2 regions of the Pseudarthrobacter sp. NPDC092202 genome follow, and region 1 is predicted to be linked to the other one. Evidence: riboswitches for the same ligand, from Rfam matches in the RefSeq annotation. Region 1 holds a riboswitch; the other holds the start of a gene.
The links. Region 1 has a riboswitch for cyclic di-AMP ahead of ACIQF4_RS19535 (NlpC/P60 family protein). Riboswitches for the same ligand answer to the same signal wherever they lie in the genome.
Positions count from the first base shown of each region.

Region 2: linked by a shared signal. The riboswitch ahead of ACIQF4_RS14030 (M23 family metallopeptidase) and the one ahead of ACIQF4_RS19535 (NlpC/P60 family protein) in region 1 are both predicted to bind cyclic di-AMP.

Region 1 covers NZ_JBIVRG010000019.1:18,488-25,639, forward strand. The annotation lists gene ACIQF4_RS19530 (transglutaminaseTgpA domain-containing protein) at 1-2,188, shown strand, start outside; gene ACIQF4_RS19535 (NlpC/P60 family protein) at 2,389-3,189, opposite strand; cyclic di-AMP (ydaO/yuaA leader) riboswitch at 3,195-3,393, opposite strand; gene ACIQF4_RS19540 (alkaline phosphatase) at 3,924-5,462, shown strand; gene ACIQF4_RS19545 (CPBP family intramembrane glutamic endopeptidase) at 5,773-6,552, shown strand; gene ACIQF4_RS19550 (hypothetical protein) at 6,775-7,152, opposite strand, start outside.
Region 2 covers NZ_JBIVRG010000009.1:24,354-31,505, forward strand. The annotation lists gene ACIQF4_RS14015 (DUF3027 domain-containing protein) at 1-50, shown strand, start outside; gene serC (phosphoserine transaminase) at 254-1,384, opposite strand; gene ACIQF4_RS14025 (metal-dependent transcriptional regulator) at 1,688-2,383, shown strand; cyclic di-AMP (ydaO/yuaA leader) riboswitch at 2,490-2,731, shown strand; gene ACIQF4_RS14030 (M23 family metallopeptidase) at 2,742-3,566, shown strand; cyclic di-AMP (ydaO/yuaA leader) riboswitch at 3,703-3,876, shown strand; gene ACIQF4_RS14035 (C40 family peptidase) at 3,947-4,642, shown strand; gene ACIQF4_RS14040 (NlpC/P60 family protein) at 4,795-5,577, shown strand; gene ACIQF4_RS14045 (HNH endonuclease) at 5,856-6,356, shown strand; gene ACIQF4_RS14050 (molybdenum cofactor guanylyltransferase) at 6,405-7,049, shown strand; gene ACIQF4_RS14055 (DUF6457 domain-containing protein) at 7,066-7,152, shown strand, end outside.

The DNA.
Region 1 (7,152 bases):
AGTCCTTGACGGCTGGGGCTGGCTTCCGAACGTAATGTTTACTGCCGCTGCCGTATTGACGGCGACAGCAGGGACACGGAGCCTCCGTTGGCCCCCGGTCCTGAGCCTGGGGGCGGGCCTTTTGACCCTTGCCGGGGTGCTCGTCTGGCAGTTTTTCCGTGACCAAAGTTTCCTGGGCATTATCCCGGGCTCTCAGGCCACGGAACGTCTTGCGTCTTTGCTCGAAAACGCCGAAACCACCGTCGCCTCAGAGCTGGCACCGGTGGCGCCCGGCGAGGGCGTCCTCTTGATCACCTGTGCCGCAACCGGCCTGGCCGCACTGCTCATCGATACCCTGGCCATCACCTGCAGGATGCCCGCGACCAGCGGAATACCCCTGCTGGCCGTCCTTTCCATCCCCGCAATCATCCTTCCTGACAGCGTCGGTGTTCCCGCATTCACTGCAGCCGCCGCAGGCTACATCTTCCTCCTGGCTACCGGGCAATGGCGGGAAAGCTCTGAAGCTCAAGGCCGGGCAGCGCACCGGACCGCCGGCTACCTCACGCAGGCCGCAACCATCGGGGCGGCCGCGCTCAGCCTGGCCCTCGTTCTGCCTGCCATGGTCCCGGGATTCACCACAGGAACGTTTCCGCAGGGATCCCGCCTGCAATGGTGGACGGCAGCATCCGGGCTCGACCCGAGCGTAACCCTGGGAAACTCCCTGCGGGAGCCCGACGGTTCTGGCCGGATCACCTATGCCACCACCGCCAATGAGCCACTGTATCTGCGGCTGACAACGCTGGAGGACTTCTCGGGAAGGCGATGGCAACCGGACCAGCGCATGGATTCCCGCCGCACCGGGATCAGGCAGATGGGCATCAGTGCCGGCCTTCCGGTCGGCAGCGGGAACCTGACCACCACCCGGATCGATACCCGAAGCTTTACGAGTCCATGGTTGCTCGCCCCCTATGCCCCACTGAGCATCACGGGAGTCGACGGCCGGTGGACATGGGATCCGCGAACACTGACGGTATTGTCGGCTACAGGGGAAACTTCGGCCGGGCAAAGCTACCAGGTGACCAGTTCAGTACCGGAATTGACGCGTGAAGTCCTTGCCGGCAGCGCACCTGTGGGGAATGACGAAGTTGACGCCCGGTTTAGTTACCTGTCCGAGGATCTTCCGACAGTCGTCAGGGAAACGGCGTCGAACCTCACCTCGGACTTGATCAACCCCTATAACAAAGCAATGGCCATCCAGAATTACCTCCGCGGCGGTGACTTCACCTACTCCCTCCAGGCCCCTGTTGAAGGAAACTACGATGGCACCGGCCTTGAAGTCATTGGACGGTTCCTTGAGGTAAAAGCCGGCTACTGCGTCCACTTCGCCGGTGCCATGGCTGTCATGGCAAGGCTGGCCGGGATCCCGAGCCGCGTCGCAGTCGGTTATGCACCAGGGGAACCAACCGGAAACACCGTTATGGTTGGCGGTGAACAGCTGCCCGAATTCGCCGTTGATTCCAAGGATGCCCATGCCTGGCCTGAGCTGTACTTCCGCGGTGCCGGCTGGGTGAGGTTCGAACCGACACCCTCCCGCGGCGTGGTCCCGGACTACGCGCAGCAACCGGCAACTCCTCCAAACCTCCCGGTAGAAGACGACCTCAGACCCGACGGCTTATCCATGCCGGACACCGGGACATCCCCGACTCCTGCCCCGGGACTTTCGGGCAGCGGCACGCCGGGCACGCCCATCCCTTCCGGCGTGGAGCCCGGCATGACGGTGGTGGCCTTGGTCCTGCTGTTTCTGGCCGCCGCGCCCTTCCTGATCCGCGCCGCCAGATCCGGTGGACGGAAGCGCCGCTTTCTCAGGTCGAATCCGCAACAAGCAGCCAGCATCGCCTGGGCCGAGACGACGGAAAGCGCCGTTGACCATGGCTACACTCCGGGCGCGGCAGAAACACCGCGGGCTTTTACCAGCCGACTGATGCAGCAGGCGCGGTTCAACAGCCAGGCCGTCGACTCACTGACCAGGCTCCGCCACGCCTTTGAGATGCAAATGTACGCTGCTGCGAAGGTACAACCCGTACCCGGGACGGTGTCTCCAACCTGGGCCGATGTCCAGGAAGTCAGGCGGGCTTTGTGGGGTTCGAAGACCCTGCCGGCGCGCCTGAGAGCCAGGCTCCTGCCGCGATCGCTACGACGCCGATACTGACCTCGTGCACAAGGCAAGGGCTGGACGCTGAGGAGAAGAAGCCGTGCAGGCCGTGTCCAAATCGTTACTAAGCGGTCGGCTGGTCAGTGCGGACAGGCCGTAGTTCCAGGAACAGCATTCGCGGCGGGTGCTGCTCAAGCGATACTGAAGGCCGGTGATTCGCCGCCCCCAAGGCACCGAATGACCGGCCTTCAGTGGATTTATTTGCCTGCGCGGACGAAGGTGACGGCGCCCTTGGACGTCATCCAGGTCAGCGGGTGGACCGCGGTTTCGTTCTTGCCGTTCAGCCCGGAGCTGAGGACCTGGCCGTTGCCGACGTAGATGCCGACGTGGCCGGGCTGCATGACCATGTCCCCGGGCTGGGGATCGGAGACCACGGTGCCGTAGTTCATGAACTGCATGGGACCGAGGTCACCGACGGGGATCCCTGCAGCGTTCAGGGCGTTTTCCACCAGCCGGGTGCAGTCCTGGATCATGCCGATCTGCGCGTAGGCCGAGGAGACCATGGTGGCGTTGACTCCACCTGCTGCCGGAGCGGCCGCCGGGGCGGCTGCCGGCGCGGCAGCAGGGGCGGGGGTGACAGTGACCTGGGCTTTGGCCTTGGCCGGCGCAGCAGCCTTCACGGCGGCGGGCGCGGCCGGAGCGGCTGCCTTGGGGGCCTGGACGGCGACCGGTTTCGGCGCTTCCACGACAGGGGCCGGCGTGGTCTTCACGGCGGGACGTTCGAAGGAGATCTGGACGGTGGCGTCTGCGCTGAGCGGGGCCTGGACCTGGCTGGCGAGCTCCAGGGTCGAGGTCGGCTCCGTGTCCCGCTGGGCCGGCGCGTCCGCTGCCTGCGCTGCAAGGCCGCTGGTCAGGACGAGCCCGGAAGCTGCCGCGATGACGGCGGCCTGACGGCCCACACCGCCGGCGTTTTCAGCGACGGATTTGGACAGGACCGCAAGGGCACTGGTCTGAACGGGGACCGCGCGGTGGCGGCCGTGAGCACGGCGAATAGACACGAAAAAGGGCCTCTCCCACTGCCTGCGAGGTTAGCTGTCGGATTCGGATGGGAGACACCCGGCCGCATCTCCAGCGCAAGGCAGGAGGCGCGGCTTCACCCCAAGGCCCGCCCGAAGCAGGCCGTCATGTGGTTTCCCCGTCTCTGCCGGACGAATGTTGCGAAGGGATCCCGGGGCAGCGGCAGAGTTAGGCAAATCTGCTCAGGAGTGCCGCATTCTGAGACCGGCACGCGTCCGACCCTACTGCAAAAACCACGGCGTTGTCACATTTGCATAACGCAAAGCAGCGATCCCCCGTCCGAATACCTGAAGGACGGCGCTAAGGACGGGGGCTGAACAATCGCGCCGCCGCCCGCCGGGAGTCGAAAAAGAACGGCCCGTCTTCCTGCCCGGTCGGCCACATAATCATTTGTGAAGTCTGAAACATGCTTTGGAAGAAGACGAAGGCGAAGCCGGAAGTGCATTCCGTCTTCGCCGCCGCTAAAAGGCTTCTGTTCAGCGGCTGCCTTTGGAACAGGCCCCACTGATGGGCGCACCGGTTGGTAGGACCGGGCGGGCCAGCCGGATGAAGGCCGGGTTGTCCTTAACTGATTCAATGCCCCGGAACATGCGTATCCTTTCTGAACGGATCTATTTCCATTGGCTCGAGAAACCCTCGGGTAGTGCTATGGCCGCGGTACGGTTTGAGGCAAAGGCGATATAGCCCCCCGCCCCTGACAGGAAAGCACCCTCCGATGACACAAGTTCCGGCCGACGTCACGCCCGCCGACCCTGCACGGAAAAGACGCAGGATCATTTGGGTCGTCCTGGCAGCCGTCGTGGCCACCGTCGTGGCCACCGGGCTGATCTCGTCCGCGGTGTTTACCGCCACCAAGCCGGCACCTGGCACAGCCCAGAACGTTATATATCTGCTTGGTGACGGCATGGGCCGCACCCAAGTCACTGCCGGCAGGGAGCGTTTCTACGGTGCCGAGGGCAGGCTGGTTATGGAAACCCTCCCGGCCCACGGTTCTGTCAGTACCTATGCTGTGCAGAAAAACTCCGGCCAGCCGGGGCAGTCTGACTTCGCCCCGGAACTGGTCACCGATTCCGCCGCTGCAGCCACGGCGTGGGCCTCCGGGGTGAAAACCTACAACGCCGCCCTCGGGGTGGATGCCACGGGCCATGTGGTGCCGACCATGATGGAGTTGGCCAAGCAGACCGGCTACCGCACTGGCAGTGTCTCCACGGCCGAAATTACCGACGCGTCCCCGGCCGGGCAGATGAGCCACGTCCTGTCCCGCGGCTGCCAGGGACCGGACTACTCCGCGGACGCGTGCCAGGACACAGAGATCACCGGTGAGCCGCTGCCGACCAGTGATGTCCGAGTAACCCCGATCGCAGACCAGATCGCCCGCAACGGTACCGCGGACATCATCTTCGGCGGCGGCCTGCGCCGCTTTGACGCCTCGGATGAAACCGAGCTGAAGGAGCAGGGCTACTCGATCCTGGGTTCGGTTTCCAGCCAGATTCCCGCGACCCGGGACGACCTGAACGGAGCCGTGGGGGAGAAGGTCTTTGGCCTGTTCAACAAGGGAAACCTGACCGTTGAAAAAGCCAAGCAGGACGACCCCGGAGCTCCCCAGGCGAAGGAGCCGTCCCTGCCGGAGATGACAAAGAAAGCTCTTGAGCTTCTAAACCAGCAACAGGAAAGCAGCGGCAAGGGTTTTTACCTGCAGGTTGAAGGTTCCTTGATTGACAAGCGGTCCCACGACAACGACGCGGCCCAGACACTGGAGGAAGTCAAGGCCTTCGACGATGCCGTCGCCGCAGCCCTGGACTTCGCCAAGAAGGACGGCAATACCCTGGTCATTGTTACCGCCGACCACGAAACCGGCGGTTTCCACATCATCGAAAAGGGCTCCTTCACTAACGCCGAAGCAGCCGCGCCCCCGGTCAACGTCGATTCCGGGAACGCCGCCAATAACTCCACCCCGACCCGGTCCGACGGAAACTTCAAGGACCCGGAACGTTCAACCGGTATCAGCAACGGTGCAGGCGCAAAGGACCAGCAAAACTTCGGCCCTGCCACCTTCCGGACGCCGAGCGACCCGCCCCAAGTCAAGGACGGTTCAAAGGAAGCCAGTCTTTGGCTGAGCTACGCCTCCGGCAACCACTCCGGTGCAGACGTGCCCGTTTACGCCTACGGCCCAGGCTCGGAGCAACTGCAGGGCAGCGTGGACAACACCGATTTGTTCGACATCGTAGGTAACGCCCTGGGCGTCCTGGGCTGACCGCAGCGGAAAACCAGAACTGCAAACCTGCCACGGCCACGGCCAAGCCCGACGAGGCTTCCGCACGCCTCAACCCGCCGGGCCAGGTGATGCAGGATAACGGGGACCTCGATAAAGCCCGGTCCAAGCTGTTGCCAAGGCGTCGACATTAAGGACAACTGAACCCGGGAGCCTCCTGGGGGAGCTTGTTTTTCCCCCTCCGCCACTGGCTGACGGCCAGTAGAAAAGGGTCGGTAGCCGGGCCGGGCGCGGATGGACTTCCTTGTGGCATCCCGGCAGAGACCCGGCAACTGCAGGCAAGAATAGGACCATGCTCGTTCCCTCCCGCCGCCGTCTGCGGATTGAAGTCCTGATAGTCCTGGGACTGTCGTTAGGACAGTCCGCCGTTTACTCCGTGGTGCAGTTTCTGGACAAGATCACCAGCGCGCCGCTGGCCCAGGGCACCTCCACGCTCAACAACTCCCAAAGCACCCGCGAATATTTTGATCTGACATATCAACTGCTGGAGATCTTCTTCGCGCTGGTACCTGTCGTTCTGGCGCTCTACTTCCTGACCGACCAGCACAGGACGAACACCGGCAACGGCGAGGGCAATGGTTCGGCCTTCACGAAAATCGGTTTTAACTTCACCCGCCCCGGGCTGGCCATCCTGCAGGGGCTCGGGCTTGCCGTCCTGATAGGCATCCCCTCACTGGGCCTCTACGCGGCCGGGCGCGCACTGGGCATCACGACAGCGATCATTCCCAGCGCCCTGGACCCTTACTGGTGGACGGTTCCCGTGCTGGTTCTGTCAGCGGTGCGGCACGCGGTCGTCGAGGAAGTCATCGTAGTGGGTTATCTGCTGGACCGCTTTGGGAAGTTCGGCTGGTCAGTTCCCCTGGCCATTTTTGCCAGTTCCATGCTAAGGGGCAGTTACCACCTGTACCAGGGCTTCGGGCCGTTTATTGGCAATATGGTGATGGGGGTGGTCTTTGCATGGATCTATACCAAGAGCCGCCGTGTGATGCCGCTTGTCGTCGCCCACGCACTCATCAACATTGTGGCGTTCGTCGGTTTCAGCCTGTTTGGAAGGGCGGTCGGGCTCGGCTGATTCACTCAGCCCTCGGTACTGGGCCTCCCCACAAAGACTCCAGCCTTGTGCCGCCCTCACCACCCATGGGTGAGCGCACTGCCAGTCTCATTGACCGCTGCAGGTGTGTCCTGAGCGGCTGAGGTAGGCCTGAAATCATGGCCCCCTTCATCTTGGGGGCGGCTGGTCCGGTGGCTGTTCAGGTGCGCAGGCTGGTGCCATGATGACCGGCAGTTGCAGTGGCTAAGTTCGAGGAAGGAGCTGGTATGCGTAAAGCAGAGGCGCGTCCACGCTTGATGCTGCAAATTCCACCGGACCTGATTGCGGAATATGGAGTCTAATATTTTCGCGCGCACCGTTGCAGGCAGCACCAAAGTCGATCAGCTCGCGTTCTTCCACGCGTGCAGTCAGGAAGGCTTTGCCGCCGCCGTCACACGCCAGCACAAGTGTGTAGTCGCCTTCGGGCACGGGCACGATGTTGCTGACGGGCTGCGCATCCAGGATTTTGCCGGCACCTTCGGCCACTGCTGTGCCCGTGGTCGGGAGGGCGGTGGCCTTCCACGATGGGATATCAGCGTTCTCGACCGAAAGCTGCTGGGTGCAGCCCGAGAGTGCGACCGC
Region 2 (7,152 bases), on a different contig from region 1:
CCCAGCCTGTAGAAGCCCAGCCCACTGAGGACAGCGCCGCCAGGCCTTAGGCAGGCCGCACCTCAGGATGCAGTCTTCACCACGTACACAAAGGCGCCGCCCGGGACTGTTCCCGGGCGGCGCCGTCGTACATTAATGCCCTGCCCAGCTCGGTAAGGCCCGGCAGCTCGGTAAGGCCCGGCAGTTCGGTAACGCCCCCAGTTCGGTGAGCCGCGACCCTTTGGTGAGCCGCGGCCGGACTGCCGGCGGACCGCTACTTGCGCAGTTCGCCCACCACGAAGTCGATGCTGGCCAGCAGCGCAGAAACGTCGTCGGGCTCGATGGCCACGAAAGTGGCGATGCGCAGCTGGTTGCGGCCGAGCTTGCGGTAGGGCTCGGTGTCCACGACGCCGTTGGCCCGCAGGACCTTTGCCACCACGGCTGCATCCACTGACTCGTCAAAGTCGATGGTGGCGATGACGTTGGAGCGCTCGTCCGGGTTGGTGACGAACGGGGTGGCGAATTCGGAAGCTTCGGCCCAGCTGTAGATGCGGCCGGCGGAATCGGCAGTGCGCGCGGCGGCGAAGTCCAAGCCGCCGTTGCCGTTCAGCCACTGCACCTGTGCATCCAGTGTCACCAGGGTGGACAGCGACGGCGTGTTGTAGGTCTGGTTCAGCCGTGAGTTGTCGATTGCGGTCTGCAGGTCGAGGAAATCGGGGATCCAGCGGTCGGTGGACTTGATACGCGCCGCGCGGTCCAGGGCGGCGGGGGAGAACAGGCCAAGCCAGAGTCCGCCGTCGGAGGCAAAGTTCTTCTGCGGGGCGAAGTAGTAGACGTCGCTCTCCGCCACGTCCACGTCCAGGCCGCCGGCGGCCGACGTCGCGTCGACCAGCACCAGCGCGCCCTCGTCGGCACCCGCTACCCGCTTCACGGGGGCGGAGACGCCCGTGGAAGTCTCGTTCTGCGGCCAGGCGTAGGCATCGACACCCGCTTCAGCCTGGGCAGCAGGGCGCGTACCTGGTTCGGATTTGATGATTGATGAGGCATCCAGGAAGGGCGCCTTGTTGGTGGCGGCAGCGAACTTGGACCCGAATTCACCGAACGAGAGGTGCTGGGCCTTCTGCTCCACCAGGCCGAAGCTGGCAATGTCCCAGAACGCAGTGGAACCGCCGACGCCGAGGACCACTTCATAGCCCTCGGGGGCACGGAAGAACTGGCTGAGGCCCTCGCGTACGGACCCGACCAGGTTTTTCACCGGAGCCTGCCGGTGCGAGGTTCCGAGGATGGTTTTGGAAGCAGCGGAAAGCGCATCGATCTGCTCCTGCCGGACCTTTGACGGGCCGGCGCCGAACCGTCCGTCCTTGGGCAGGAGGTCGGCGGGAATAGTGATGCTGTTTTCGCTCACAGGTGCTCCAATGTCGGCGTGGACGCGGTTGGGGTCCGGACGGGTGGTTGGTTGGCGGACAGTCGGCTGTGACTGCGACTTTCGGCCCCCCTCATTCTGCCTGAACAGGCGGTGGGGCGGGAACCGGCACCGTCATAGTCCAGAAATTGAGACAGAGACCAAGACGTTGGGACGGGCCCCGGCGGCGGCCGCCAACTATTCGGACAAAGTCAAAATAGGCTAAGCTTTCCAACGGACTACGTCGCGCGGATGGCGATATACGGTGGGACAACGCAAGGTACTGCGCTCGAGGAGCTGAGCTGGATGACGGATCTGATCGACACTACGGAGATGTACCTTCGGACCATCTTGGAGCTTGAGGAAGAGAACATCGTTGCCCTCCGGGCCCGGATCGCCGAACGCCTGCGCCACTCAGGACCCACGGTCTCCCAGACCATCGGCAGGATGGAGCGGGATGGCCTGGTGGTTGTCTCCGGCGACCGGCACCTGGAGCTGACGGAAACCGGCCGGAAGCGCGCTACCGAAGTGATGCGCAAGCACCGGCTGGCGGAGCGGCTGCTGGCGGACGTTATCGGCCTGGACTGGGCGTACGTCCATGACGAAGCCTGCCGCTGGGAGCATGTTATGAGCGAACGCGTGGAGCGGCGCATCTACGAACTGCTTGACCATCCGACCGAGTCACCGTACGGAAACCCTATCCCTGGCCTGGCTGCCCTTGGGGGCCAGGCGTCCGCAGGCTTCGCTGACGGCGCCATCAGCCTGCTTGAAGCAATGAAGTCCTATGGCCCGGCGTCGGAGGTGACCGTAAGCCGGTTGGCTGAGCCGATCCAGGTGGAGCCCGAGCTGCTGGTCCAGCTGGACGAGGGCGGAATCCGTCCGGGAGCCGCAGTCTCGCTGGAGCGGGTGGGGGACTACATTTCGGTCCGGGTGCCCGGCATCGAAGGTGCGCTGGAGTTGCCGCCTGAGGTGGCGGCCCACGTCTTCGTCGCCATCCGGTAACTCCCGCGCTGTACCCGCTCGGAGCGCATCAGCCAAAGATAACGGAATTGTTACTTTGGGCCTTCTGGCCCTATAGTTAAACGCAAGCGTAGATACTAAAGCGTTACCTGATCCGGAGCCGAGCTCTGCCAGCGGATCAGGTGCACGAGTCATTACTGGCAGAGGCGGGGGAACCACAACCGGCAGACGGGGGACTGCCTTGGGGTGAAGTCCGTCAGCAGCAAGCCTCTTCCAGTGAAGGATCCTTCCGGGGATACCTCTGTGCCGGGCTTGCCTAGGCGGACCGGGTCTTTGAACTCTCTGACCCGAATCCGACAGCTAACTTCGCAGGCTTTCCAGAGAGGAACCCTTCTTGTCCATAGAGACCCCCAAGGGGCGCCGCCGCGCGGCGTCTCCCGTTTCAACGCCGCGCGTTGTCGAGGTCATCACCACGGAACGCCCCCGCGATCCGCACCGTGACGCCCGCCGCCGTCGAGGACCCTTCCGGCAGATCACCGAATTTGCCGCAGCCAGCGGGATCGCACAGAAGGCCGGAATCGCTCTTGCTGCCACCGGCCTGGTGTTGACCGTGACCGTTCCGGCAACAAGTCCCGTCATGGCAACCGACAACGCAAGCGGCGTTACCCCGGTGGCAGCATCTGCTGTTACCCCGCAGCCGCAGGTATCCGCGGAGGCCGGCGCCCAGATCGACTTCAGCCGCTCTGCCGTGGTGACCCAGGCAGACCCCGATGGCAAGCTGAAGCAGCTGCTCAGCGCCCAGTCCGCAGGTTCGGTGTCCCGCGCGGCCTCGGCCGGAAGCCTCGGCGCTCCGCTGGCCGCGCTCTCCACTGCCTCCGCGTTCGGTTACCGGGTCAGCCCCATCACCGGCGGCGCGGGTGACTTCCACCGCGGCCAGGACTACGTTGCCCAATGCGGCACCTCGGTGCTGGCGGCTGCCACCGGCACCGTAACGTTCGTGGGCTGGCACCAGTACGGCGGTGGAAACCGGGTGGTGGTGGACCATGGCAACGGCCTGGAAACCACGTACAACCACCTTTCGTCCATCAGCGTCACGGAGGGACAGACGGTCTCCCGGGGCGATGTCCTGGCCCTCAGCGGAACCACGGGTGCTTCCACCGGCTGCCACCTTCACTTCGAGGTGCAGGTCAACGGCGAAGTCGTCGATCCCACGGGCTGGCTGTAGTCAAATGATGGTTTGCTATCGAATCATCGTGACCCGCCGTGACCTGAATGTGACATTCACCGAAAACTGCTGTACCGTCTAACTCGCGTCAACTTTTCCGAAGTTGACGCTCTTGTGCGGATTGCCTAGCTCTGCCACCGCTCAAGGTCCGTTCGCATTTCATCGTCTGGCAGGGGCGGGGGAACCAATTTTGGTCTTTGCTTCAGCGAAGGCCTTGGGGTTAAGTCGCAAAACTTCCTTGGAAGCCGCGCGGCCGGGTGACTCCCATCCGAATCCGACAGCTCACCTCGCAGGCATTGGGAGAGGCTACCTTCGTGTCTTCACGCCATCATTCTGCGCGCCACCGTGCGCAAACGGTTCGTACCAACCCCTTGGACACAGTGTCCAAGGCTGTTAGTGCCAATGCCGGGACAGTAGGTCGCCAGGCTGCGGTTATCGCAGCTGCTTCCGGTCTCATCCTCAGCATGGGCCTGCCTGCCAACGCCGCGGACACCACCGCCGGCGTTTCCGCTTCCACCGAGTCCGGGTCTGCCCAGTCCGCCCTGGCGGTCACCGCAGCACCCACCGCGACTGTCTCCTTCGAGCGTCCCGTGGTGAAGACCACCGCCGCACCGAAGCCGGCTCCCGTGCGGGCGCAGTCCACCGATTCGGAGGACCGCACTGCTGCCGCTACCCGGACGGCCTCCACCGCAGCGGCTCCCGAAGCTGCAGCTGAGAAGCTGGCAGAGACGGTTTCCTCGGCCTCTACCTCCGGCATTGCCGCACTCGCATACACCGGCATCGGCCGTCCCTACGTCTGGGGAGGCACCACCCCCAACGGCTGGGATTGCTCAGGGTTCACCCAGTGGGTCTACGCCCAGGCCGGCATCAGCATCCCGCGCGTCAACGCCTGGACCGCAATGACGCCCACCTCCACTCCGCAGCCGGGTGACCTGGTTATGCAGAACGGTGGCGCGCACGTGGGCATCTACGTGGGCAACGGCATGATGATCAGCGCGCTCAACCCCTCCCAGGGCACGCTCCTCCACTCGGTAGCCGCCACCGGAAGCTCCGCCTTCTTCACGATCAACAAATAGTTCTTGGGCCTTCGGGCCCAAGAACTATTTCTTTGCACCCCTTTCCACACACCACATCCCCGTTCGGGGCCTGCCGGCGTACCCCCAAGATGCCGGCAGGCCCAGACCCCTTGGTGCCCACAACGGCCTGAGGAAAACGAAAGAGAGAACTGATGACTACTCGTGCCACCGCACGGCATCGCGCCGAAGTCACCAAGACCAACTCAATCGCTGTTATTGCCAAGGCTGTTGGCGACAACGCCGGTGGCATGGGCCGCCAGGCAGCGGTTATCGCCGCCGCTTCCGGCCTGGTGCTCACCAGCGGCATCGCTGCAAACGCAGCTGACTCCAGCGTCCAGCGCGACTCTGCCCCCGCGTCCACCCTGGAAGTAGAGTCCTCCGTCGAGGCGCCGATCTCCGCTGCCTCCACCATCGCCATCACCTTCGAAAAGCCGGCCGTTACCACCACGCCCGCGCCTGTCGTCGTTGTCGAGGAAGAGCCCGCGCCTGTTGAGGTCAAGGAAGCCGAGCCGGCTCCGGCCGCCGCCCAGCCTGCTGCAGCCCCCAAGGTAACCGCCAAGGTAACCACAGCCTCCGCGCCCGCTGCAGCTCCTGCTGCTTCCGCCAGCGGCAAGGGCGCAGCCATCCTCTCGGCAGCGTACGCCCAGCTGGGTGTCACCCAGGACTGCACCATGCTGGTCACCAACTCCCTGGCAGCAGTGGGCATCAACTTCCACGACTGGCCCGCAGGCTACCTCTCCCTGGGCCGCACCGTAAGCGCCGCCGAAGCGCAGCCCGGCGACCTGATCTACTACGCAGACGGTGGCGCAGGCATGGCCCACATCGCTGTCTACGCGGGCAACGGCCAGGCCGTCCACGGTGGATACAACGGAAACCAGACGGTCGTCTTCAGCGCCAACGTTGGCTCCGGCCCCGTTTTCATCCGCGTGAACTAATTAGCTCCGCGCTAGGCCGTCCCACAGGGGCGGCACAAGAACCCCTGCCCTGGCGGCAGGGGTTCTTGCTTTTAAACGCCGGTTGGGTGGCTACCGGCCAGGCGCAGCCCCCGGCCGCCCGATACGCCCGCTGGCCCGACACGGCAGTTTTGGGAAACCGCGATTAGCTGATAGTGGGCTTCTATGTTTACTCTTGTGGTGTCGATCCATAGCCCGGACATGCCGAGGGCAGCCGGCCCTCGTGCCCCTGACGGGTGCGGCCGTGAAGAGGTACGTGCATGCGCACTCTCGTTCTGAATGCTGGATATGAACCGCTGGCGGTTATCACGTTCCGCCGGGCGCTGGTGCTTGTGCTCACGGGTAAAGCCAGTGTGGTTGCTGAGGGTGACGATCCCGTGGTGGGCCCCCAGGAGATATTGGGCCGCCCGTCCGTTATCCTCCTGAACCGCTATATCCGTCCGAGGTACAACCAGGCCACCGCTGTCAGCCGCCGGGGCGTGCTGAGGCGCGATGGCCACCGGTGCGCCTACTGCGGAAAAGCGGCCCACACCATCGACCATGTCCACCCAAAGTCCCGCGGCGGTGCGGATTCCTGGGAGAACCTGGTCGCGGCCTGCCTTCGTTGCAACAACGTCAAGGGCGACCATACTCCTGCTGAAATGGGGTGGAAGCTGAGATTCGTCCCGGAACCCCCGCACGGAACCATCTGGCAGATCAAGGAACTCGAAAAGCCCACCCCTGCGTGGGATCCGTTCCTGCTGCCCGAGCGCGCAGCTTGACCCCAACCTGCACCAGGCATTCCTGATCCATACAGCTAGGCTGGGGGAGTGGAAGAGAGCCGGTTGCCTTTCGATGCCGTGATCCTGGCCGGCGGCCGGTCGTCCCGGTTGGGCGGAGTGCCCAAGCAGGACCTCGTGTTCCACCATGCCACCCTCCTGCAGCGGGCGCTGGCCGCGTCTGCGGGCGCCACCAGCACTGTGGTGGTGGGTCCGCGCGCAGATTCTACGGTTACGGGGGTGATCTGGTGCCGGGAAGAGCCTGAGTTCGCGGGTCCGGCAGCTGCTATCTCCGCCGGGCTGGAGGCTCTTGCGCGGCACTGCAGCCCCGCATCGGAATACACCCTCGTGCTGGCGTGCGATATGCCCTTTGTCCAGGATGCCGTGGCGGTGTTGAAAGAAGCGCTGGTCCCGGCAAGGGGAGACGGAGTCATGGCCCGCTCTGCTGACGGGACCCTCCAGCCGCTGGCCGGCATGTACCGCACGGCTGGGTTAAAAAGGGCGGCAGCGGAACTGGCTGCACGCGGTACGCTAATCAACGGCTCCGTGCGTTCGCTGCTTGCTAGTCTGGAGGTGCAGCCTGTCACCGTCCCCGCAGGTTCCACGGCCGACGTGGACACGTGGGATGATGCCGCCGCACTAGGGATTGCCGCCGGGAGCCAGGACAACAGCCAGGACCGGCGCAGCCGCAGTTAACTTGGGAGGCACGTTCGTGAAAAGTCAGGATGAAACGCTGGAGGAGTGGTGCAGGTCCCTGCTCCAGGCCTATGAGCTTGAGGACGTCCAGGTGGATGTCAAC